One region of the Mycobacterium heraklionense genome, then DNA from elsewhere that is predicted to be linked to it. Evidence: predicted binding sites of a transcription regulator. Region 1 holds the regulator's gene; each other region holds the start of a gene.

What was found. Region 1 encodes LexA, which represses DNA repair genes until DNA is damaged. Its sites were predicted from a motif close to CGAACANNTGTTCG; they were not measured.
Region 2: a site for LexA is predicted at 5,946-5,959, ahead of K3U94_RS08940 (HNH endonuclease signature motif containing protein). Genes of this name have one in related genera too.
Region 3: a site for LexA is predicted at 2,287-2,300, ahead of K3U94_RS18050 (error-prone DNA polymerase). Genes of this name have one in related genera too.

What each region holds. Positions count from the first base shown of each region.
Region 1 is NZ_CP080997.1:2,958,891-2,966,979, reverse strand. Features, by position in the region: gene K3U94_RS13935 (DEAD/DEAH box helicase) at 1-278, shown strand, start outside; gene K3U94_RS13930 (acyl-CoA dehydrogenase family protein) at 360-1,520, shown strand; gene K3U94_RS13925 (LGFP repeat-containing protein) at 1,759-3,750, shown strand; gene lexA (transcriptional repressor LexA) at 3,830-4,516, opposite strand; gene K3U94_RS13915 (LysM peptidoglycan-binding domain-containing protein) at 4,730-5,230, shown strand; gene nrdR (transcriptional regulator NrdR) at 5,376-5,840, shown strand; gene K3U94_RS13905 (peroxynitrite isomerase) at 5,878-6,363, shown strand; gene K3U94_RS13900 (proteasome assembly chaperone family protein) at 6,379-7,356, opposite strand; gene sthA (Si-specific NAD(P)(+) transhydrogenase) at 7,534-8,089, opposite strand, start outside.
Region 2 is NZ_CP080997.1:1,912,248-1,920,336, forward strand. Features, by position in the region: gene K3U94_RS08915 (serine/threonine-protein kinase) at 1-36, opposite strand, end outside; gene K3U94_RS08920 (glycoside hydrolase 5 family protein) at 132-1,244, opposite strand; gene K3U94_RS08925 (SDR family oxidoreductase) at 1,357-2,193, shown strand; gene K3U94_RS08930 (class I adenylate-forming enzyme family protein) at 2,223-3,803, shown strand; gene K3U94_RS08935 (ankyrin repeat domain-containing protein) at 3,794-4,504, opposite strand; gene K3U94_RS08940 (HNH endonuclease signature motif containing protein) at 4,550-5,932, opposite strand; gene K3U94_RS08945 (Tex family protein) at 6,116-8,089, shown strand, end outside.
Region 3 is NZ_CP080997.1:3,806,553-3,814,641, forward strand. Features, by position in the region: gene K3U94_RS18050 (error-prone DNA polymerase) at 1-2,272, opposite strand, end outside; gene K3U94_RS18055 (MmpS family transport accessory protein) at 2,386-2,817, shown strand; gene K3U94_RS18060 (MMPL/RND family transporter) at 2,814-5,717, shown strand; gene K3U94_RS18065 (universal stress protein) at 5,727-6,590, opposite strand; gene otsB (trehalose-phosphatase) at 6,689-7,822, shown strand; gene K3U94_RS18075 (MaoC/PaaZ C-terminal domain-containing protein) at 7,961-8,089, opposite strand, start outside.

The DNA.
Region 1 (8,089 bases):
TGTTGCGTCGCGCGGGTATCTCCGTCGCTCCGCAACAGGTGGCCGCCGATTCGGTTTCGGTACTCGAGTTGGTGGGGGAGGTCGCGCCGTTGCGGGCGCCGGCCCCGGTGGCCCCGAAGGCCCCGCCGGGCCGTGCCAAGACGTCGCCGGGCCAACCCGGCCGCCCGCGGCGCCGCCGTGGCGGTGGCGGTGCTCAGCAGCCGGCTGGCCAGGTCGACGCCCGGCGCCGGCAGCGGGGCGGTGGCCGGGCCTCGGCGGCCACCACGGCCGGGCGCTAGCGCCGACACCCACCACTGAGCTGCCCAACCATCCGGTTGGTCTATTCTCGTCGGAAAGATCCGTCGACCGGAGGTCAGGCAATGAGTGCCGCAGTGAAGTACCAGCGAACCCTGTTCGAGCCCGAGCACGAGCTGTTCCGGGAGTCGTTCCGCGCCTTCCTGGACCGGCACGCTGCTCCCTACCAGGAGGAGTGGGAGAAGGCCAAGATCGTCGACCGCTCCGTGTGGCTCGAAGCCGGCAAACAGGGCTTCCTGGGCATGGCCGTCCCGGAGGAGTACGGCGGCGGCGGCAACCCGGACTTCCGGTACAACACGATCATCACCGAGGAAGTCACCGCGGGCCGCTACAGCGGCCTGGGATTCAGCCTGCACAACGACGTCTGCGCGCCGTACTTGCTGGAACTGTGCAACGAGGAGCAGAAGCAGCGCTGGCTGCCCAAGTTCTGCACCGGTGAGCTGATCACCGCGATCGCGATGACCGAGCCGGGCACCGGCAGCGACCTGCAGGGCATCAAGACCCGCGCCGTCAAGCAGGGCGACCACTACGTGCTCAACGGCTCCAAGACGTTCATCACCAACGGCATCCACTCCGACCTGGTGATCGTGGTCGCCCAGACCGACCCCGACAAGGGCGCGCAGGGGTTCTCCCTGCTGGTGGTCGAGCGCGGGATGGAGGGCTTCGAACGGGGCCGGCACCTGGACAAGATCGGTTTGGACGCCCAGGACACCGCCGAGCTGTCGTTCACCGACGTGCACGTCCCGGTGGAGAACCTGCTCGGCCAGGAGGGCATGGGCTTCATCTACCTGATGCAGAACCTGCCGCAGGAACGGATCTCGATCGCGATCATGGCCGCCGGCGCCATGGAGGCGGTCTTGGAGCAGACGATCCAGTACACCAAGGAACGTAAAGCGTTCGGCAAGCCGATCGGCAGCTTCCAGAACAGCCGGTTCCTGCTGGCCGAGCTGGCCACCGAGGCAACCGTGGTGCGGATGATGGTCGACGAGTTCATCAAGCTGCACCTGGATAAGAAGCTGACGGTGGAGCAGGCAGCGATGGCCAAGTGGTACTCCACCGAGAAGCAGGTGCACCTGATCGACCGCTGCCTGCAGCTGCACGGCGGATACGGCTACATGCGCGAATACCCGGTCGCGCGGGCTTATCTGGATGCCCGCGTTCAGACCATTTACGGCGGCACCACCGAGATCATGAAAGAGATCATCGGCCGCAGCCTCGGCGTCTAGCCGAGGCAACCGGGAACGATTACGGCGCCCAACTGGGTGCTGCAAGGGGCGCTACCTGCAGGTTTGGTAGCGCCCCTCGTTCCGTTCCGGGCGCCGGCTTTCGCATCATTTCAGCATCGGGTGGGTATCTGTTTCCGCAATATCGATGACTTGGCTTCGAAACACGGGCCGATTGCGGGAAAGTCTATGCCGGAAACATTTGCGTCGATAACGTCGATAATGATGCCTGGGAGGGCTGGTGACTAGTCGGAAAGATCGGTTCGGCAAGACGGCGGTGCGCATGGCGCTCGGCCTGGCAGCGACGGTCACCGTGCTCTTGTCGGTGCAGACCGCCGCGGCGACGCCCGACAGCGATGCCCACGACGCCATCACGGCGGCATGGCAGGCGGCCGGCGGCGACGGATCGCCGCTGGGCGCCCCCAAGGGGGATGTGCACCCGGCCGGCGTCGGGTTCGCCCAGGACTTCGCCGGTGGCACCGTCTTCTTCACGCCCGAAACCGGCGCCAAGGCGCTCTACGGCGCGATCCTGGACAAGTACGAGGCGCTGGGCGGCGCGGCGGACAACGGCCTCGGATTCCCCAGCAGCGACGAAGTGCCCGGGCTGGTCCCCGGCAGTCGGGTGGCCATCCTGTCCGGCGCCGACAACCCGGTGATCTTCTGGACGCCCGAGCACGGCGCTCATGTGGTGCGCGGACCGATCAACGCCGGCTGGGACAAGCTGGGCAGCTCTACCGGTGCGCTCGGCGTGCCGGTCGAGGACGAGAGCTACGACGGCGCCGTCGTCACCCAGAAGTTCAGCGCCGGGACACTGTCCTTCGACAGCGCGACCAGGACTTTCACCACGGTTCCGCCCGAGCTGGCGGCGCAGCTGGCCGATCTACAGGCCCAGGTCGACCCGACAGCGGCCATCGACCAGACCTGGCGAACCGCCGGCGGTCCCGCCGGAGCGCTGGGGGCCAAGCAGGGCGGCCAGTACGCGATAGGCGACAACGGCGGCGCGGGCCAGGACTTCGCCCACGGCAAGGTCTATTTCAGCCCGGTCACCGGAGCCAACGCGGTCGAAGGCGACGTGCTGGCCAAATACGAGTCGCTGGGCGGGCCGGCCGGCAGCGATCTGGGCTTCCCGATCACCAGCACGGCTGACGGAGCCATCGCAGGCAGCAAGTTCAACTCGTTCGCCGCCGACGACGAGCCGGTGATCTTCTTCAGCCCCGACAACGGCGCCTTCGTGGTGCGCAGCGCGATGAAGGCGGCCTGGGACAAGCTCGACGGCGCGTCTGGAAAGCTGGGCGCCCCGGTGGGTGACCAGACCGTCGACGGTGACGTGGTGTCGCAGAAGTTCACCGGCGGATCGATCGCCTGGAACCAGGCCACCAACACGTTCAGCACGGAACCGGCCGACCTGGCGCAATCGCTGTCGGGCCTGCAGATTCCCGGGACCAACCTGCCTGACGGCAGTAAGGCCACATCGACCGGCGTCGCCAAAGAGACGCACTGGAACTGGCTGTGGGTGCTGATCCCGGTCGTGGTACTGGCGGTGCTGGGCGCGCTCGCCGGGGCCGCGATGTGGTGGCAGCGGCGCCGGCCGGCCGCGGTGCTGCCGGGCGCTCCGGTCGCGGTGCCGGCTCCGGTCGCCGACGACTACGACGACGATGACGAGCAGTGGGCCCACCACGACCGGCGCGAGGACCACCGCGAGCACGAGGGCACGGTCCGGTTGCCGAGCCGCTATGGCGCGTCGCCGTATGCGTCCGAGCCCGAGCTGCCGGTTTCGTCGATCCCGGATGCGCCGTGGCTGCACTACGGCGAGCACGAGTCCGAGCCGGAAGCCGACGACGATGACGACGCCGACACCGCGCCCACCCGGGTGGTGACCGAAGAAGATTTCGGCACCGGTCGGCATGCCGTGGGCCACGGCGGTGCCGGGCCGGACCCGCGCGGGTTCGGCTCTGTCGCGGAGCCCCGCAGGTTCGGCGGTGGTGCGGACACGCGCACCTTCGGCGGTAGTGCGGACACGCGCACGTTCGGCATGGACGAATCGGTACATCCGGTGATGCACCTGCCGCTGGACGACCCGTACCAGCAGCCGACCGGCTACCCGATCAAGGCGAACATCGGCTCGGGGCTCTACTACACGCCGCAGAACGCCCTGTATGACGACACCCTCGCCGAGATCTGGTTCGCCACCGAGGACGCGGCGCGGCTCAACGGCTTCACCAGGGCCGGCTGAGCGCCGCGGCGCGGCACTCGTACTGACAGCCGCGGAAAAACCTTGATCCCCGTGTAGGCCAGCGGATCTCCGGTGTTGGTCAGATCTTGCGGATGACGGTCACGACCTTGCCCAGCACCACCGCGTCGTTACCGGGAATGGGATCGAAAATGGGGTTGTGCGGCATCAGCCAGACCTGGCCGCCGGTGCGTTTGAACGTCTTGACAGTCGCCTCGCCATCGATCATGGCGGCCACGATGTCGCCGTTGTCGGCGACGTTCTGCTGGCGCACCACGACCCAGTCGCCGTCGCAGATCGCGGCGTCCACCATCGATTCGCCGACCACCTTCAGCAAGAACAGTTCACCTTCACCGACCAGCTCGCGGGGGAGCGGGAAGATATCCTCGACGGCTTCCTCGGCCAGGATCGGCCCGCCGGCCGCGATCCGGCCCAGAACCGGAACGAAAGTGGGCTCCGGCAGTGCGTCGGATCCGGCGAATTCCGTCCGCTGCGCGGCCTCAGCGGCGCCGGCCGCGTCCTCCTGGCTACGGACATCGACAGCGCGGGGACGGTTGGGGTCACGGCGCAGGTAGCCCTTGCGCTCGAGCGTGCGCAGCTGGTGAGCGACCGAGGAGGTCGAGGTCAGTCCGACGGCGTCGCCGATCTCGCGGATGCTCGGCGGATAACCCCGCTCGTTCACCGAAGCGCGGATCACGTTCAGGATCGTGCGTTGCCGGGCGGTGAGCGCTGAGTCCGGGCTCGCCGGGTTACTGCTGCTGTCACTCATAGGGGCGAATCTAGTCGCATCGCTGCGATTAATCAAACATGTGTTCGAGGTGTGTCGCGCGGACGTTCGAAACGGTCGGCGACTTGTCGGACCCTTTCGCTAATGTTTTCGACAACGATTCGATCACATGTTCGGACATCGAACATACAATCGATTAGTATTCGAACAGTCGAGCGAACAGGGTCGCCGACGCCGAGTGAGGGAGAACCGCACATGATGCTCATCGACACGATCGCTCCGACGTTCGAGCCGGCCGGGTACGAGCGAGCCCGGCAGCCGCGCGGTCCCCGGACGCCGGGTCGCGCGTACCCGATCCGCACCCAACCGGCACGGCTGGTCCGGCAGCGCCCGGGAGGCGCCCCGCTACGCCACCGCGGTTCCGGGGTGCTGATGTCACGTGCTCCGCACCGGCCGCAGCCAGTCAAGGCCATCACCCCGGCGACCACCGTCGTGCTGGCCCTTCTCGCGGCCGGGATCACGGTGTGGCTCGGGCTGATCGCGCAGTTCGGCGCGGCAGCGGCCGGCAGCGCCTCCGCCGTGCCCGACCAGCTCGGTGTGGTGCGCGTCCAGAGCGGGGAGAGCTTGGCGCACCTGGCGGCCCGCGTCGCACCGGACGCGCCGGCCGGACAGGTCATCGAGCGCATCCGCGAGCTCAACAGCCTGGAGTCGGTGGCCCTGGACGCCGGCCAGACGCTGATCGCGCCGTTGGGCTGAGGTCGAAGTGTCGGTTCGGTCGCCGCTTGCAGCCACTGCGGGGCGCCGCGGGCAACCCGCGCAGGTACGCTCGCAGTTGTCCCAGTGGTCCACGGTGCCTCAGCTGTCTGAGGGCCTGGGTTCCCGGCACGGCGAAGGAGCGGCAATGCACTGCCCGTTTTGCCGCCATCCAGACTCCCGGGTGGTGGATTCCCGCGAAGCCGATGAAGGACAGGCCATCCGCCGCCGTCGTTCCTGTCCGGAATGCGGCCGCCGTTTCTCCACCGTGGAAACCGCGGTGCTGGCGGTGGTCAAACGCAGTGGCGTCACCGAGCCGTTCAGCCGTGAGAAGGTCATGCGCGGGGTGCGCCGGGCCTGCCAGGGTCGCCAGGTCGATGACGACGCGCTGAACCTGCTGGCGCAGCAGGTGGAAGACGCTGTGCGAGCGGCGGGTTCGCCGGAGATTCCCAGCCACGAGGTGGGCCTGGCGATTCTGGGTCCGCTGCGCGAGCTCGACGAAGTGGCCTATCTGCGATTCGCCTCGGTGTACCGGTCGTTTTCCTCGGCCGCCGACTTCGAGCGAGAGATCGCGGCCCTGCGCGAACACCGCGAGATGCCCAGCACCAGTTGAGCGGTGCGGGCCGACCCCCGCGCACTAGGCTGGCGGCATGGCACCCGAGTTGCATCCCAACCTTGTGGAGCTGGCCCCGCTGTTGGGCACCTGGTCAGGCCGAGGATCCGGGGTGTATCCCACGATCGCGTCATTCGACTACCTCGAAGAGGTGGTGTTCTCACACGTCGGCAAGCCGTTCCTGGTCTACGGCCAGAAGACCAAGTCACCCGTCGAGGGCCTGCCTCTGCATGCTGAAGCCGGCTACCTGCGGGTGCCGCAACTGGGCCAGATCGAGTGGGTGCTGGCGCACCCCAGCGGCATCACGGAGATCGAGGTCGGCAGCTACACGGTCACCGCCAATGGCGTGGAACTGCAAATGTCGGCACCGACGATCGGGCTGGCGCCGACCGCCAAAGAAGTGACCGTGCTTCGCCGCCACTATCGCCTCGACGGCGACGAGTTGTCTTACACGCTGGACATGGGGGCAGTTGGCCAGCCCGCGCAGAACCACCTCACCGCCACGCTGCGTCGAACCGGGTAGCGCGCGGCACGGACCTCAGTCGTCGCCGTCGAGGTTTTTCTTCGCCTCCTGCGCCAGGAAGCGCTCGAACTCGGCGCCGAGCTCGTCGGCGCTGGGCAGTTCCTCGTCGCGCGACAGCAGCGACCGGTTCTCCTGGGCGGTGATGAACGCGTCGTACTGGCGTTCCAGGGCCGTGACCACCTGGGCCACTTCGGCGCTCGCCTCGACCTGCTGGTCGATCTTGGCGCGGATCTCGGCCGCGGCGTCGCGGAGCTCGGTCAGCGGCAGCTCCAGGGCGCCGGTCTGGGCGGCCTGCTTGAGCAGCGCCTCGGCGGCCTCGGGGTAGTCGGTCTGGGCCACGTAATGCGGCACATGCACGGTGAAGCCGACGACCTCATGGCCGTGCTGCGCCATCCGGTACTCCAACAAGTTGGACGCGCTGCCCGGAACCTGAACCTCGGTGATCCAGGGGGTGAATTCGCTGATCAACTCACGGTTGTTGGAATGCGCGGTCAGGGTCACCGGCCGGGTGTGCGGAACGGCCATCGGGATCGTGCCCAAGCCGATGGTCCGGCGCACCCCGAGCTGTTCGGCCAGCAGCCGCACCGCGGTGATGAAGCGCTCCCACTTCAGGTCGGGCTCCATGCCCGCCAGCAGCAGAAACGGGGTGCCCGCACTGTCCCGCAACGCGTGCAGGCTGAGCTCGGGCTCGGTGTAGTGGGTGAAGTGGTCGGACTTGAACGTCATCAGCGGCCGGCGCGACCGGTAGTCGAGCAGGTCGTCGATCGCGAACGACGCCACCAACTCGCTGTCCAGCTTGCTCTTGAGGTGCTTGGCGGCCAGCCGGATCGCGTGGCCGGCGTCGGAGAAACCCTCCAGCGCGTGAATCAGGACCGGCCCCTCGCCGTCCGCCGACATCAGCTGCGGCGCCGGAACCTCCAGCTCGTACATGCCGCTCTGGTCGGCCTGGTAGTGCCGGCCCCGGTCGGGACCGTTGTCCGGGTAGTCGGCCATGGTCTTCTGCCTCCTCATTGTGCGGACCGCAATGGGTCGCACCGTCTATTTTCCCCCACCGGGGGCCGCGCGCCGAAAACGGTGCGCGCATGTGGTGGACAACGTACGTGGGTACCGCGGGCATTCCGTGGCGCCGGCGGCGTTCGCTGAGCGATGAAAAAGTCTGCCGATGGTGCCTCAACTGCGGAATTGCTGCAAGGCCCGCATTTTATTCATCACGTCCAGTGCGGCGTTCTTGTATGCCTCGGAGAACGTCGGATAGTTGAACACCGCGTCCACCAGGTATTCCACCGTGCCGCCGCATCCCATGACGGCCTGGCCGATGTGCACCATCTCGGTCGCATTGGTGCCGAAGATGTGCACGCCGAGCAGCGACAGGTCGGTCGTCGACACCAGCAGCTTGAGCATTCCGTAGGAGTCACCGGCGATCTGGCCGCGGGCCAGCTCCCGGTATCGCGCCACCCCCACCTCGTAGGGGATCGCGCTTCGGGTCAGCTCCAATTCGGTCGCCCCCACATAGGAGACCTCGGGGATCGAGTAGATCCCGATCGGCTGCAGGTCGGTGATCCCGTCGGTCGGTTCGCCGAACGCGTGGTAGGCGGCCAGCCGGCCCTGCTCCATCGACGTTGCCGCCAGCGCCGGGAAACCGATCACGTCACCGACCGCGTAGATGTGGTCGACCGAGGTCTGGAACATCTCGTCGACGACGATGCGGCCCCGTTTGTCGGCCGCC
Region 2 (8,089 bases), 1.0 Mb from region 1:
TGACCCAGCCCGCGAACCCGACGCGGTCTCGCCCATCACCGACTCCTCACGACGACATTGCCGCCCATGATTTCATCACTGAACCGCGCCGCTATCAGCCGGTAGCGCCAACATCGCAGGTATGGGGCTGGTCAGCGGCCGGTGAGATTGCTGATCGTCATGATCTCCAGATTCCGGTACGCGCGACCGGTGGGCTGCACCAGGTCGTGGAACCAGACCTGCGGCTCCGCGGTGTAGGGATGGTCCCAGGAGTCCCACGGCAGGTAGGTCTGCGTCCGCCCGGCGACGAATCCCCAGTTGTAGGCGCCCACGTTGTGGCGCTTCATGATCGGCAGAATCCCGTCGATGGTGTTGCCACGGGTGCGGGCCAGATATTCGGTGCACATCATCGGCCGACCCAGGGGCGCCAGTTCGGCGATGCGATCACTGAACGTCGCCGGCTTGTCGTAGGAGTGGAACGTGATGACGTCGGAGCTGTTGAGCTGGGTGTTGACGATCGTGCTGCCCTGCCGCGAGCCCTCCCAGATCCCACTGGTCAGCGGCTGACGGGCGTCGACCGAACGCGCCCAACTGAACACCTGGGGCAGCAGGTCACTGATGTAATCCAGCTTGTCCGACCGTTCGACGGAGCTGTACTCGCGGGCCATGTTGTCCGGCTCGTTCCACAGGTCCCAAGCCAGCACCCGTTCGTCATACCGGAACTGGGTCATCACACCGGTGACGTAGTCATACAGGGTTCGGTAGTAGCTGCGGTCTCCGAGCCGTTCGGCTCCGGGACTCTGCACCCACCGCGAATTGTGGATGCCCACTCGGGGGGCCAGCTGTGGTCCGGCCTTGGGGTGCGGGTCCCAGCAGGAGTCGAACAGCACGAACATCGGCTTGATGCGGTGGCGAGCCGCGACCGCGACGAACTGGCCCAGCCGGTATTGAAAGCCCCGCTGATCGGCGGCCCACAGCTGGTCGTGCAAGAACACCCGCACGGTGTTGAAGCCGGCCGACCGGGCCCAGCCCAACTCGGCGTCGATCCGGCGCAGGTCGAAGGTGCTCGGCTGGAACATCTCGAGCTGATTGACCGCGGTGGAGGTGATGTAGTTGGAGCCGACCGGCCAACCCTGCGCCTGGTACCAGCGATTTACCCGGTCGATCGACCACCGGCCGGGGTCCGCGCCGGCCCGCGGGAGCCGGCTCAAGGTGGGACCCGCCGCCAGCAGGAGGGGTAGCCCCAGTGCCGTTCGACGCTTCACGAAGTAAACATAACGTCCGGACCCGTTACCGGACGTCCGAACGCTCGGCCTGTCGCCGAGCAAATCGGGCGGTGGCAACTGGCGCGGCCGCGGCCACCTAAACTGGCCGACTATGTCGCAGCACCTGCAGGACAAGGTCGTCGTCATCACCGGTGCCGGGGGCGGATTCGGCAAACTGATCGCGGAGAAGTGCGCCGCCGCCGGGGCCCGCGTTGTCGGCGTCGACATCGGTGCCGAGAACCTTGCGGCGGTCTTCGACGGGATCCGCGAGGCCGGCCTGTCCGGTACCTATCAGGTGGCCGACGTCACCGACATCGAGCAGATGAAAGCCGCGGTGCGACACGCGGTGCAGACTTTCGGCGCGGTGGACGTCATCGTCAACAACGCCGGTGTGATGCCGCTGGCCTATTTCGCCGATCACGAGAAGGCCTGGCAGCACTGGCACCGGGCGATCGACATCAACATCAAGGGCGTGGTGAACGGCATTTCGGCGGTCTACGACCAGATGATCGAGCAGGGCCGCGGCCATGTCGTCAACATCTCCTCGATCTACGGCAACGCCGGTGTGGCCGGCTCGGGCGTCTACAGCGCGACCAAGGCCGCGGTCACCGTCCTATCGGACTCGCTGCGCAGCGAGGCGAAGGGAAAAATCAAGGTGACCACGGTCAAGCCGACCGGGGTTCTGGGCACCAACCTCGGCAGAGGAGTGGTCAACGGCGCGGCGATCATGGGCATCGTCGGCTCCCGCGGTGACAGCTACATGCGGTCGGTCACCGCGTTCGCCGAGGGCACCCTGGACCCCGAGCAGACCGACATCGACTCGGTGAGGTACTGGCTGATCACCCCCGAAGACCTCGCCGAGGCGGTGGTGCACGTCATCGACCAGCCCTGGGGTATCAGTATCAGCGACATCACCGTGCGAGCGAGCGGCGAAGACTACATCTACTGATATCGAGTGACCGAAGGCGGTGAGCGACGATGTCTCCCGAGATCGACTGGGAATCACCGGCTTACACCGCCGCCGAGGCCGCCCACTATCACGCCGTCGGCTGGTGGTCGCAGACCACGCTGTCGGACGCGGTGCGCCGCAATGCCCAGAGATTCCCCGCCCGGGACGCCTATATGGACTACCTGGGTGCAGGCTTGACCTGGCCGGAATTCGACATCGCGGCGCAGGAGTTGGCGACGCGGCTGGCAGGTGCCGGGGTTCGTCCCGGAGACCGGATCGCGGTGTGGCATCGCGATTCCGCGGCCATCCACGTGCTGTTCGTGGCGATCGAGCGGTGCGGGGCGGTAGTGGTCGGTATTGGTGCACGGGCCGGAACCCGGGAGGTGTCCGCGATCCTGGCCGCCTCGCAGGCCCGGCTGCTGATCACCGACGAGCAGCGGCACGCCGCCGCGGCCGGACTCGAGATCGCAGCGCTGAGCATTGACGAGCTGCAAACCGCCGCCGAAATCGGTGTGCCGGGACCGCAACTCGGACCGGATGACGTCTTCCTGATCAACTCCACCTCCGGTACCACCGGACTGCCCAAATGCGTGGTGCACACCCAGAATCGCTGGCATTACTTTCACCAGCTGGCCGTCGCCAACGGGCAACTGAGCCCCGGGGACGTCTTCCTGCCGATCATTCCCACGCCGTTCGGTTTCGGTCTCTGGACCAGCCACACCACCCCGATTCACCTCGGCGCTACGGCGATCCTGCTGGACCGCTTCACCGCAGCCGCGACCTGTGCCGCGATAGCACGTCACCGGGTCACCGTATTGTGCTGTGTCAGCACGCAATTGACCATGATGATGGCGGATCCGGCCAGCCGCGAGTTCGATTTGAGCTCGTTGCGGGTGGTGTTCACCGGCGGGGAGGCGTTGCCCTACCGGCCGGCCGCGGAGTTCGAGGAGCTCACCGGGGCGAAAATCCTGCAGTTCTACGGCTCCAACGAGACCGGGGTGCTCAGCGCCACCACCCTCGACGACTCGTTGGAGCGGCGGTTGCGGACCGGTGGGCGAATCGTCGGCGAGATGGCGGTCCGGCTCTTCGGCGGCGAGGACGGAAACACCGATGTGACCGACACCGGCCGTGGGCAGCCCGCCTGCCGGGGGCCGGCCACCAGCCTCGGCTACTTGAACGGCGTCGATCACGACAAGCTGTTCACCGCCGATGGCTGGATGCGCATGGGGGACATCTGCGAGATCGACGCCGACGGCTATCTGAGCGTCACCGGCCGGACATCGGATTTCATTCTGCGCGGCGGCAAGAACATCAGCGCCGCCCAGGTCGAAGACGCGGTGATGACCCATCCGGCGATCGCGGTGGCCGCGGCGGTGCCGATGCGCGACGAGGTGTTCGGCGAGAAGGTCTGCGTCTACGTCGAACTCGCCGAGGTGGCACGCGCGGACGGCGGCACCCTCGAGTTGGCCGAACTCGTCGAGCACCTGCTGGCACTCGGGGTGTCCAAAGAGCTGTTGCCGGAACGCCTTGTCGTCATCGACGAGTTGCCGCGCTCATCCGGCGGCAAGATCGCGAAGGGACAGTTGCGCGAGATCAGCGGCTATTCATAGCCTTCGTAGACCTGCGACGGGCCCTCGGGTGTGATGAGATAGCCGACCGTCGCAACGTGCACGTCACCGACCGGGTCGAGTTCTCGATAGCCGCCGACCATCTCGATGTCGTTGTCGCGCAGACCGATCCGGAATCCGCCCCACAGATACGGCACTGGGAACCACAGTTGTCTTCTGGGCAGCTCGTGCAGCACCTCGACCGGGGGATAGCGGAGCATCTGGCGCAGGTCGCCACCCCGGAACAGGTGTTGGATCAGGTCGTCGATCACGGCGGTGAGCTGGATGTTGAGCGCTGCGATCCGGTCATGGTCCAGCGGCGCCGGCGGTGGTTGGAGCACCTCCAGCAGTTCGGCCGACCGCCGGTGCTCGACGGCGAGGTCATAGGCGGTGCGACCGGCGGCGTCCGGTTGTGAGCGCAGCGCGCCCCGCTCGATCAGCCAGGACGCGACGTCCGGGGACGCGCCGTGCCAGCCGGCCTGATGCAGCACCGTCAGCCAGGACTTGCCTCCCGGCCGCCACGCCTTGATATCGACCACGTGATCGCCGCGGTCGAGCTCACGGATCACCGTGCTCCACTTGCCCCGCTTGGCCATGTCGGCCAGGTATAGGGCGGCTTGCGCTTGCCGATTGCCGAGCAGTGCGCGGTCCATCACACCCGGCCAGAGCGGCGCGTTGTTGCGGATCTCGGCGTAGGTCGTCACGGTGCCATCTTCTCGCGGTTTGGGCCGCGGCGCTTGAGTCCGCCGCTATGGGTCTTCGACGTCATCGAGAAGTTCCTCAGGGTGGTGGAGATGGTTGATCTGGGGCGGGCCGGTGCCGTCGGTCCACGCCAGTCGGCCTTGCTCGGTGACGTGAGTCTGGAGGTCGCCGCGGGTGGCAGCGCCGTGGTCGCCGCCGCAGGCGAAGTAGAGCTCGTCGGCGTTGGTGCGGCCATCGTGTGCCCAGTCGGTCGAATGGTGAACTTCGCAGTGGTAGCCGGGCTCGGTGCAGTTCGGCCTCGTGCAGCCGCGGTCGCGAGCGTGGCAGATGATCCGGTGATCCAGCGTGGCGATGCGTTTGCTGCGGCCCAGATACAGCGGCCGCTCGGAGTGGTTGTCGAACACCGCGAGGTAGTGAATCGAGTTGGCCGCCATGCGGATCAGATCACGCATCGGCAGGCGGCTGCCGCCGCCGGTACGGGCCGGAGCCGGCATCGGGCTATCCGGGTCGGTCATGGCGCGGGTCGCCTGGTCGAGGTCGGCGAGTTTTGTGGTGACGATGACGGTCACGGGAACCCCGCGGTGGGTGCCCATGGAGCCGGACTCGATGCTGTGGCGCAGCGCGAGCTTGAGTGCGTCGTGGTCGCGTTGTCCCGATGAGCGGGTATCGCGCTCTTCAGAGTTACCGGGCCGCCGGTGGCCGGGGCGTACTGCGGCCATGACGGCCTCCAGATAGGCGCGGGTTTCGGGGTCGATGCAGCCGGATAGCCGGCTCATCCCGTCGGGGCCTTGGCGACCCAGGACGAGGTTGCGGCGGCGCGCTCGGTCCTCGTCGGTGAAGTTGCCGTCGGGGTTGAGGACATCGGCGATGGCGTGACCCATGATGGTGACGAAGGCAGCGTCCTGTTCGGTGGCGTGGCGGACCAGGGTGCGTTCGGCGGCCTCCCGGTCGGCTGGCGCGACATGCGCGGGTAGCTGGTCGAGGGCTGCGGTGACCGATTTGATGTGGTCATCACCGATACGGCCGTCCTCGACCGCGGCGGCGACGTCGGGCAGCTCCGGCGGAGTCGGGGGTCCGGTGAGCTTGCGGCGCGGTCGGATGCGGGCAGCGATGCGGAAACGACGCCGGACCTCGGCGCGGGTGATGCGCAGGCGTGACCACAGCAGGTCGGCGATCTTGGTGTCTGCGGGTAGCCGGGGGTCGTCGGGACCGTCGGCAGGGTCGGCGATCTCGCCGAAGATGCGGTAGGACAGGCCGCGGTTGACACGGTGTTGGGTTTCGAGGTGTTCGGCCATTTCGACGCGAAACGCGTTGCCGACCAGGTCCGTGTCGGCCGCCCTCAGCCGTGCCTGGGCGTCGTCGATCAGTGTCAGATCCGCGCGGATAGCCGCGCGCGCCGCCGCAGCGGGGGGAAGGACCTGATCAGACATATCCCCACGTTATCGAACATTTGTGCGAACACCGGGGCTCGAACGGTGATCTGTGGATGAACCGGGCAACTGTGGATGAATCACCCGAAATTGCCTGGCGGCAACGCTGTTCAAGCTGATGGTGATCCAGCACGCCGTGCCGCACCCAGGAACTGTCAGCGGCGTTCGGTAGGGTCCGTCGGCGTGACCGCGAACCTGACCCTCAAACCGGTGAACGCCCGCCTTGCCGACGAACTGGAAGTAGCCGAACGGCAGGTCGCGGCGGCCGTCGCGCTGCTCGACGAGGGGGCGACGGTTCCGTTCATCGCCCGCTACCGCAAAGAGGTCACCGGCAGCCTCGACGACGGGCAGCTGCGCACCCTGGAAGAGCGGCTGCGCTACCTGCGCGAGCTCGACGACCGCCGGGCTGCGGTGCTGTCCTCGATCGAGGAGCAGGGCAAGCTCACCGACGAGTTGCGAAACGCGCTGCTGTCGGCCGACACCAAGGCTCGCGTCGAGGACATCTACCTGCCCTACAAACCCAAGCGCCGCACCAAGGCGCAGATCGCGCGGGAGTCGGGCCTGGAGCCGCTGGCCGACCGGCTGCTGGCCGATCCGGCACTGGACCCGCAGCAGCTCGCTTCGGAGTACACCGGCGAGGAGGTCGCCGACGCCGCGGCCGCGCTGGAGGGTGCCCGCGCCATCCTGGTCGAACGCGCCGCCGAGGATGCCGAGCTGGTGGGCGCGGTCCGGGAGAAGTTCTGGTCGTCCGGCTCGCTGACAACCGCGCCGCGCTCCGAAGACGCTGCGAAAAGCGCTGCGGCGCAGAAATTCCGGGACTATTTCGAGTTCAGCGAAGCGCTGGAGACCATGCCGTCGCACCGGGTGCTGGCCGTGTTGCGGGGTGAGAAGGAAGACGCTCTGGCGCTGTCCTTCGACGGCGGCGACAACGAGCCCTACCAGGCGATGGTGGCCAAGTCGCTGGGTGTGGATATGACGGCCCCCGGCCCCGCGACGCCCTGGCTGGCAGACACCGTTCGGTGGGCATGGGACACCCGGCTGGCGTTCTCGGCAGCAGTTGACGCGCGGATGCGCCTAAAGCAACGCGCCGAGCAGGACGCGGTGGCGGTGTTCGCCAAGAACCTCAAAGACCTGCTGCTGGCCGCACCGGCGGGCAACCGCACCACGCTCGGGTTGGACCCGGGTTTTCGCACCGGGGTGAAGGTCGCCGTCGTCGACGGCACCGGCAAGGTCGTCGACACCTGCGCGGTCTTCCCGCACCAGCCGCAGAAGCAGTGGGATCAGGCCAAGGCGGCACTGGCCGCACTGGTGGCCCGGCACGGCGTCGACCTGATCGCCGTCGGCAACGGCACCGCGTCGCGCGAGACCGACGCCCTGGCCGCCGAGCTGATCGCCGACCTCAAGGCCGCCGGTGCTCCCGCACCGACCAAGGCGATGGTCAGCGAGGCCGGCGCCTCGGTGTACTCGGCGTCGGCCTACGCCGCGCATGAGCTACCCGATCTGGACGTCACGCTGCGCGGGGCGGTGTCGATCGCGCGGCGACTGCAGGATCCGCTGGCCGAGCTGGTCAAGATCGAACCGAAGTCCATCGGCGTCGGCCAGTACCAGCACGACGTGACACCGGGAACCCTGGCGCGCAGCCTCGATGCGGTGGTCGAAGACGCGGTGAACGCCGTGGGTGTTGACCTCAACACCGCCTCGGCCCCGCTGCTGGCCAAAGTGTCCGGGGTGTCGGAGTCGCTGGCTGAGGCCATCGTGGCGCACCGTGACCAGACCGGTCCGTTCCGCAGCCGGGCCGCCCTGCTCGACGTGCCACGGCTGGGGCCCAAGGCATTTGAGCAGTGCGCCGGTTTCCTGCGCATCCGCGACGGTGACGACCCGCTGGACTCCTCGGGGGTGCATCCCGAGGCCTACCCGGTGGTCCGGCGCATCCTGGACCGCTCGGGAGTGTCGCTGGCCGAGATCATCGGCGACGAACGATTGCTGCGGTCGCTGCAACCCGGCGACTTCGCCGACGACCGGTTCGGGGTCCCGACCGTGACCGACATCCTCGCCGAGTTGGAGAAGCCGGGACGTGACCCGCGGCCGGCGTTCTCGACGGCGACCTTCGCCGCGGGCGTGGAGAAGGTGGCCGACCTCAAGGTGGGCATGGTCCTG
Region 3 (8,089 bases), 850 kb from region 1:
TGGACCGTTTGGAACCCATGGCACGGCGCAGCTGGTCGGCTTCGGCCGGCGAGAACCCCGCACAGTCGACGGCGAGTTGCATCAGCTGTTCCTGAAACAGCGGCACCCCCAACGTCTTGCGCAGCGCAGGTTTCATCGACTCGTGCTCGTAGTCGACCCGGTCCGGATTGTTGTGGTCATTGCGCCGCTGGATGTAGGGGTGCACCGAGCCGCCCTGGATCGGTCCCGGGCGGATCAGCGCAACCTCCACCACCAGGTCGTAGAACTTGTCGGGCTTCAACCGCGGCAGGGTGGCCATCTGGGCGCGCGACTCCACCTGAAACACCCCGACGGAATCCGCCCTCGTCAGCATCTCGTACACCGCGGGCTCGGACAGATCGATTCGGGCGAAGTCCACCTCGACACCCTTATGCTGCGCCACCAGATCTTTCATGTAGTGCAGCGCCGAGAGCATGCCCAGCCCGAGCAGGTCGAACTTCACCAGACCGATTGCCGCACAGTCGTCTTTGTCCCACTGCAGCACGCTGCGCCCCGCCATGCGTGCCCACTCCACCGGGCACACATCGGCGATCGGGCGGTCACAGATCACCATGCCGCCGGAGTGGATCCCCAGGTGCCGAGGCAGGTCGGCGATCTGGGTCGCCAAGTCGATCACCGCTTCGGGAATGCCTTCGGTGTCGGAGGATTCCGCCACCCCGTGCCACCGGCCGACCTGTTTGCTCCAAGCGTCCTGCTGCCCCGGTGAATAGCCCAGCGCCCGGGCCATGTCGCGCACCGCGCTGCGGCCCCGGTAGGTGATGACGTTGGCGACCTGGGCGGTGTAGTCCCGCCCGTAGCGCTCGTAGACATACTGGATGACCTCTTCGCGCCGGTCCGACTCGATGTCGATGTCGATGTCGGGAGGCTCGTCGCGTTCCGACGACAGGAACCGCTCGAACAGCAGCCCATTGCCGACCGGATCCACCGCGGTGACACCGAGGGCATAGCAGACCGCGGAGTTGGCCGCCGATCCCCGGCCCTGGCACAGGATGTCACTGCGCCGGCAGAACCGGGTGATGTCGTGCACCACCAGGAAATAGCCCGGAAACCCCAACGTGGCAATGACATTCAGTTCATGCTCGATCTGCGCGTAGGCTTTGCGGGCCAACGGCCCTCGGTCCGGCGGCCCGTAACGTTCCGCGGCGCCGGCCAGGGTCAACCGGCGCAGCCAGCTGTCCTCGGTATGCCCGGCCGGCACCTGGAAGGGCGGCAGCTGCGGGGCGATGAGCCGCAGTGCGAAGGCGCACTGCTCACCGAGTTCGGCCGCGGCCGGGACCGTCTCGGGATACTGCGCGAACAACCGGGCCATCTCCGCACCGGACCGCAGATGCGAGCCGCCCAGCGGAGCCAGCCGGCCGGCGGCGGCATCCAAAGACTGCCGGGCCCGGATCGCCCCCATCGCCATTGCCAGCCGGCCCTGCTCCGGCCGGGCGAAATGCGCGCCGGTGGTGGCCACCAGCCCCACCCCGAACCGGGGCGCCAGGGCGGCCAGCGCCGCGTTGCGCTCGTCATCGCACGGATCGGAGTGCCGGGTCAGCTCCACGCTGACCCGCGCCGCCCCGAACCGGTCCACCAGGTCGGCCAGCGCGGCGGCGGCCGCATCCGGGCCGCCGGTGGTCAGCGCCTGGCGGACGTGGCCCTTACGACAGCCGGTCAGGATGTGCCAGTGCCCGCCCGCGGCCTCGGTCAGCGCATCCAGATCGAAACGCGGCCTGCCCTTTTCGCCGGCCAAGTGCGCGGCGGCGATCTGCCGCGACAACCGCCGGTAGCCCTCCGGGCCGCGGGCCAGCACCAGCAGGTGCGGGCCGGGCGGGTCCGGGTCATCGGTACGGGCCTTGGAAAGGAGGGGCCCCAGCGATAACTCGGCGCCGAACACGGTGCCTATCTCCAGGCCCGCGGCGGCCAGCTCGGCGGCCGCCTCGGCGAACCGCACCACCCCGTACAAACCGTTGTGATCGGTCAGCGCGATCGCCCGCAGGCCCAGCCGGGCGGCCTCGGCGACCAGCTCTTGGGGGTTGCTGGCCCCGTCCAGAAAGCTGTACGCCGAGTGCGCATGCAACTCGGCGTAGGGCGGAAAAGACACTGTTCGCCCAGCCGGCCGGAACGGCTCGACCTGCGGAGACGACGGGCCGTGATCCGCCGATACACCGGCGGCAGCACCGGTGTGACGAGGCTTACCATCGAGAACACGTTCCATTTCCGCCCAGCTCGGCGGCCCATTACCCCAGCCCACGCCTCCCAGGCTATCGAACATACGTACGAACAAGTCTGGGATGGGTGTGAAAAAGAACTTTGATGCACTAATCTGTGTCAGTTCCGGCACGATGCGAAAGGGCCACTGCTTTCATGTTCGGCGCTCTCAGACGCGCGTGGTTACCCCTGCTCATCGTCATCGTCGTTGCGGTAGGGGGGTTCACCGTGCAACGAGTCCGCGGCTTCTTCGGAGCCGACGACAGCGGCTCAGGATCGACCCCGTTCGAGGACACCAAGCCGTTCCACCCCAAGGTCGTGGTCTACGACATCTTCAGCCCGGACGGCACCTACGCCGACATCAACTACCTGGACCTCGACGCCACGCCGCAGCGCATCGACGGCGCCAGCCTGCCGTGGTCGCTGACCCTGTCGACCACCAACCCGGCGGTGAGCCCCAACATCGTCGCCCAAGGTGACGGCGCCACCATCGGCTGCCGGGTCACCATCGACGGCGTCATCAAAGAAGAAAGAATCGCCACCGGCCCCGTGAGCGCCCAGACCTTCTGCATTGTGAAATCCGCATGAGCAAACACACCAGCGACGAGACCCCGACCGACACGCTGCCGGCCACGCAGCCGCCGCCCAAGCGCGGCGGTATCCCGGCGTGGATCCGCCGGCTCGCGGTGCCCATCATCTTGGCCTGGTTGGCGATCACCGTTCTGGTGAATGTCGTCGTGCCGCAACTCGACGAGGTCGGGAAGATGCGCGCGGTGTCGATGGCCCCCCGCGACGCTCCGTCGATGATCGCGATGATGCGCATCGGCAAGGTGTTCGACGAGTTCAAATCGGACAGCTCGGCGATGGTGGTGCTCGAAGGCGACCAGCCGCTCGGCGACGACGCACATAAGTATTACGACCAACTGGTCGCCAAGATGGAGGCCGACCACACCCACGTCGAGCACATCCAGGACTTCTGGAGCGACCCGCTGACCGCGGCGGGATCGCAGAGCCCGGACGGCAAGGCCGCCTACGTTCAGGTGTATCTGGCCGGCAACATGGGCGAGACCCTGGCCAACGAGTCGGTCGAGGCCGTCCAGCAGATCATCGCCGACACCCCCGCACCCGAGGGGGTGCACGCCTACGTCACCGGTGGGGCCGCCCTCAACGCCGATCAGCACATCGCCGGCGACAAGAGCCTGAAGATCATCACCGCGCTGACATTCGTGGTGATCATCACGATGCTGCTGTCCATCTACCGCTCCATCGGCACGGTGCTGTTGGTGCTGGGCATGGTGGTCTTCGAGCTGAGCGCTGCCCGCGGCGTGGTGGCCGTGTTGGCCTACTACAACATCATCGGCCTGTCGACGTTCGCGGTGAACCTGCTGGTGACGTTGGCGATCGCCGCCTCGACGGACTACGCGATCTTCCTGCTGGGCCGCTATCAAGAGGCCCGAGCGCTCGGCGAGGACAAAGAATCGGCCTTCCACACCATGTATCACGGCACCGCGCACGTGATCCTGGGCTCGGGGCTGACCATCGCCGGCGCGACCTTCTGCCTGCACTTCACCCGGCTGCCCTACTTCCGGTCGCTGGGCGTCCCGCTGGCGATCGGCATGCTGGTCGTGGTCCTCGCGGCGCTCACCTTCGGCTCCGCGGTGGTGGCGGTGGCCAGTCGCTTCGGCATGCTGGAACCCAAGCGGGCGATGCGGATCCGCACCTGGCGGCGGATCGGCGCGTTGATCGTGCGCTGGCCGGGGCCGGTGCTGGTGGCCACCACGGCGGTCTGCCTGGTCGGGCTGCTCACCCTGCCGGGGTACCGGACCAACTACAACGACCGGCAATACCTGCCGGGCTATGTGCCGGCCAACATCGGCTACGCCGCCGCGGACCGGCACTTCTCCCAGGCCCGGATGAGTCCGGAACTGCTGATGATCGAGACCGACCACGACCTGCGCAACCCGGCCGACTTCCTGGTGATCAACCGGATCGCCAAGCGCGTGTTCGAGGTATCGGGCATCGGGCGGGTGCAGACCATCACCCGGCCGCTGGGCACTCCGATCGAGCACACCACGATCCCGTTCGCGATCAGCATGCAGGGCACCACCCAGCAGCTGAACATGAAGTACCAGCTCGACAGCATGAAGAACATGCTCAAGATGGGCGACGACATGGCGGTCTCGATCGAGAGCATGAAGCAGATGCTCGAAGTCACCCGCGAGATGTCGGTGACCACCCACAGCATGGACGTGAAGATGCACGGCATGCTCGACGACATCCAGAAGATGCGCGACTCGATCGCCGACTTCGACGATATGTGGCGCCCGATGCGCAGCTACTTCTACTGGGAGCCGCACTGCTTCGACATCCCGATCTGCTGGTCGATCCGGTCGATCTTCGACGTGATGGACGGCCTCGACCAGATGACCGAGGATTTCGAAAAGGTCCTGCCTGACATCGACAACCTCGACCGGCTGATCCCGCGGATGCTCGAGATCATGCCGCCGATGATCGAGACCATGTCGAACATGCGGGTCACCCAGCTGAAGATGCAGTCCACCATGGAGGGCCTGCAGCTTCAGATGGAGAAGATGATGGAAGGCCAGAACGCCATGGGCAAGGCGTTCGACGAGTCCAAGAACGACGACTCGTTCTACCTGCCGCCCGAGGCGTTCGACAACCCCGACTTCAAGCGCGGCATGAAGATGTTCCTGTCCCCCGACGGGCACGCGGTGCGGTTCATCATCAGCCACGAGGGCGACCCGATGTCGCCGGAGGGTGTCAGCCACATCGCGCCGATCAAGCACGCCGTGCACGAGGCGCTCAAGGGCACCCCGCTGGAGGGCTCCAAGGTCTATCTCGGCGGCACCGCGGCCATGTTCAAAGACATGAAGGACGGGTCGGCCTACGACCTGATCATCGCCGGTATCGCCTCGCTGTGCCTGATCTTCATCATCATGCTGCTGATCACCCGGGCCGTGGTGGCCTCGGCGGTGATCGTCGGCACGGTGCTGCTCTCACTGGGCACGTCGTTCGGGATCTCGGTGCTGATCTGGCAGCACATCATCGGCCTGGACCTGCACTGGATGGTGCTGGCGATGTCGGTGATCATCCTGTTGGCGGTCGGCTCGGACTACAACCTGCTGCTGGTCTCCCGGATGAAGGAAGAACTCCCCGGCGGAATCAACACCGGCATCATCCGCGCCATGGGCGGCAGTGGCTCCGTGGTCACCTCGGCGGGCCTGGTGTTCGCGTTCACCATGATGTCGATGCTGGTCTCCGACCTGCGGGTGATCGGTCAGGTCGGTTCCACCATCGGCCTGGGTCTGCTCATCGACACCCTGGTGATCCGCTCGTTCATGACACCGTCGATCGCCGCGCTGCTGGGCCGCTGGTTCTGGTGGCCGCAGCGGGTGCCGTTGCGGCCGACTCCGGTGGCGCAGCAGCTCGCGCCGCGGCCGACGACCGACCCGGTGTCGGTCAGCTGACGCCGGCCGTTATGGCGCCGGGCGGACGACGACGACCGGCGCATGCGCCGACTGCACCACCGCCTGGCTGACCGAACCCAGCAGCATGCCGGCGAAGCCGCCGCGGCCGTGGCTGCCCACCACCACCAGCTGAGCCTCCTGGGACTGGTCGACGAGTTGGTCGGCGGGCCGGTCATCGACCACCACCCGGCGCACCGTGACGTCGGGGTAACGCTCCCGCCAACCCGCCAACCGCTCGGCCAGGGCCAATTCGCCTTCGGACGCCATCGCCGCCGTGTCGATGCCGGGGAAGTCCAGCAGGCCGGTGTCGTGCCAGGCATACACGGCGATCAGTTCCACCCCGCGCAGCGAGGCCTCTTCGAATGCCAGCGCCGTTGCGGCCTCCGACACCGGGGACCCGTCGATGCCGACCACCACCGGTGCGGTGTCGGGGCGCCGATGGTCCTCGTGGATGACCACGACCGGGCAGTGCGCGTGCCGCACCAGCGACGAGCTGACCGAGCCGAGCAACAGGCGGCGCATCCGCCCGTGCCCGCGGGACCCGACCACCAGGCGGCCGGCCTCGCGGCTCATGTCCACCAGTATCGGGACCGTGGAGCCCACGACGGTCTCGGCGGCGACCTGCGTCGCCCCGGCTGCCTCGGCGATCCCGACAGCCTCGCGCAGGTGGCGTTCGCCCTGGTCACGCTGCCACTCGGTGTAGCCGGGCGGCATCGGTGTCTCAGGGAAGGTCATCACCACCGGGGAAGCGAGCACGTGGACCAGGTTCAGCGGCAGGTTGTGCAGCGCGGCGTCCCGCGCCGCCCAATCGACTGCCGCCACCGACGACGGCGATCCGTCGACACCGACCAGGATTCCGGGAGTGGACGACATCGGGGCTCCCTACCTTTCTCTTTGCGCTCGACGACCTCTCTGGACCCCTACCACGCTAATCCGAACGAGGCTGTGGCACCGTGGTGGACATGGTTGGCATGTCGGTCACGATCGACCCGCGCCGGCATGACGCGGTGCTGTTGCGCCTCGACGGTAATGCCGACACTGAAGCACTGGCCAAGGCCCTGACCGAGCGGCTGCAACAAGCCGGCGTGCGGGTGGCTGCGGCGGCCTCCAACAGCTCCGACGGTTCCGGCGACGAACTGGTTTCTGCCGCCGCCGGGTTGGCGGTGCGGCCGGGCCGCTGCGTAGTGCTCACCGACTCCGAATCGGGTGTAACCGCCGCTCGCAGTGCCGGATTCGCCCTGGTGATCGGCGTGGCGTGCGACGGCGGTGATGTGGCGGTGGACGATCCGAGCGCGGTGCAGGTGCGTACCGGAGATCGGCCGATGTCGGCCCTGCCGGATGCGATGACAACTGCGAAGTTGCGCGATCTCGATCACCCGGCGGTGTTCTTCGATTTCGACGGGACCCTCTCAGACATCGTCGACGATCCCGACGCGGCCCGGCCGGTGGCCGGCGCGGTGGATGCGTTGGCCGCGTTGGCCGCCCAATGCCCGGTCGCGGTGCTGTCCGGCCGGGACCTGGCCGACGTGCGGGCCCGGGTGGGGCTGGACGGGATCTGGTATGCGGGCAGCCACGGCTTCGAGCTGATCGGGCCGGACGGCGCCCACCACCAGAACGACGCCGCGGTCGATGCGGTGCTGGTGCTGGCCGCCGCGGCCGGTTCGCTGACCGAGCAGCTTGGTGCGATCCCGGGAATAGTGGTGGAACACAAGCGCTTCGCCGTCGCCGTGCACTACCGCAACGTCGCCCGGGATCGGGTCGGCGAGGTGCTGGCGGCGGTGCGTGATACCGGTCGGCGCCGCGGGCTGCGGGTCACGACCGGGCGCGAGGTGATCGAGCTGCGCCCCGAAATCGACTGGGACAAGGGCCGCACGCTGCGCTGGCTGCTGGATCGGATGACCGGGGTGAGGACCCCGCTGTTCCTCGGCGACGACATCACCGACGAGGACGCGTTCGACGCGGTCGCCGAACTGGGCGGCATCGGAATCATCGTGCGGCACAACGACGACGGCGACCGCGCTACCGCCGCCCGTTACGCCCTGGACAGCCCGGCGCAGGTAGCCGAGTTCACCGCGCGGTTGGCCGAGCGCCTGGCCGCCGGCTGACCCTCACCCTCATCCTCACCAGCCGAGCGTGCGCGTCTGCACGCGACACGCCGCGGTTTGACGTACAACTGCGCACCTTCGCGAACGGTGCCTACCTGGCCAGAACAGCCAAGCCGGGGGCACCCGGCGCGCAAGCCTTTAGTCCCGGTACTCCGCCGCACCGTCGTCGAGCACCACTCGCGGGTTGGCGCCGTCGGGACCGGCGGCCTCGGTGCGGAACACCGCCTTGCCCGGCTCGGTCCGCCAGATCCAGGTGGTCAGCGTCTC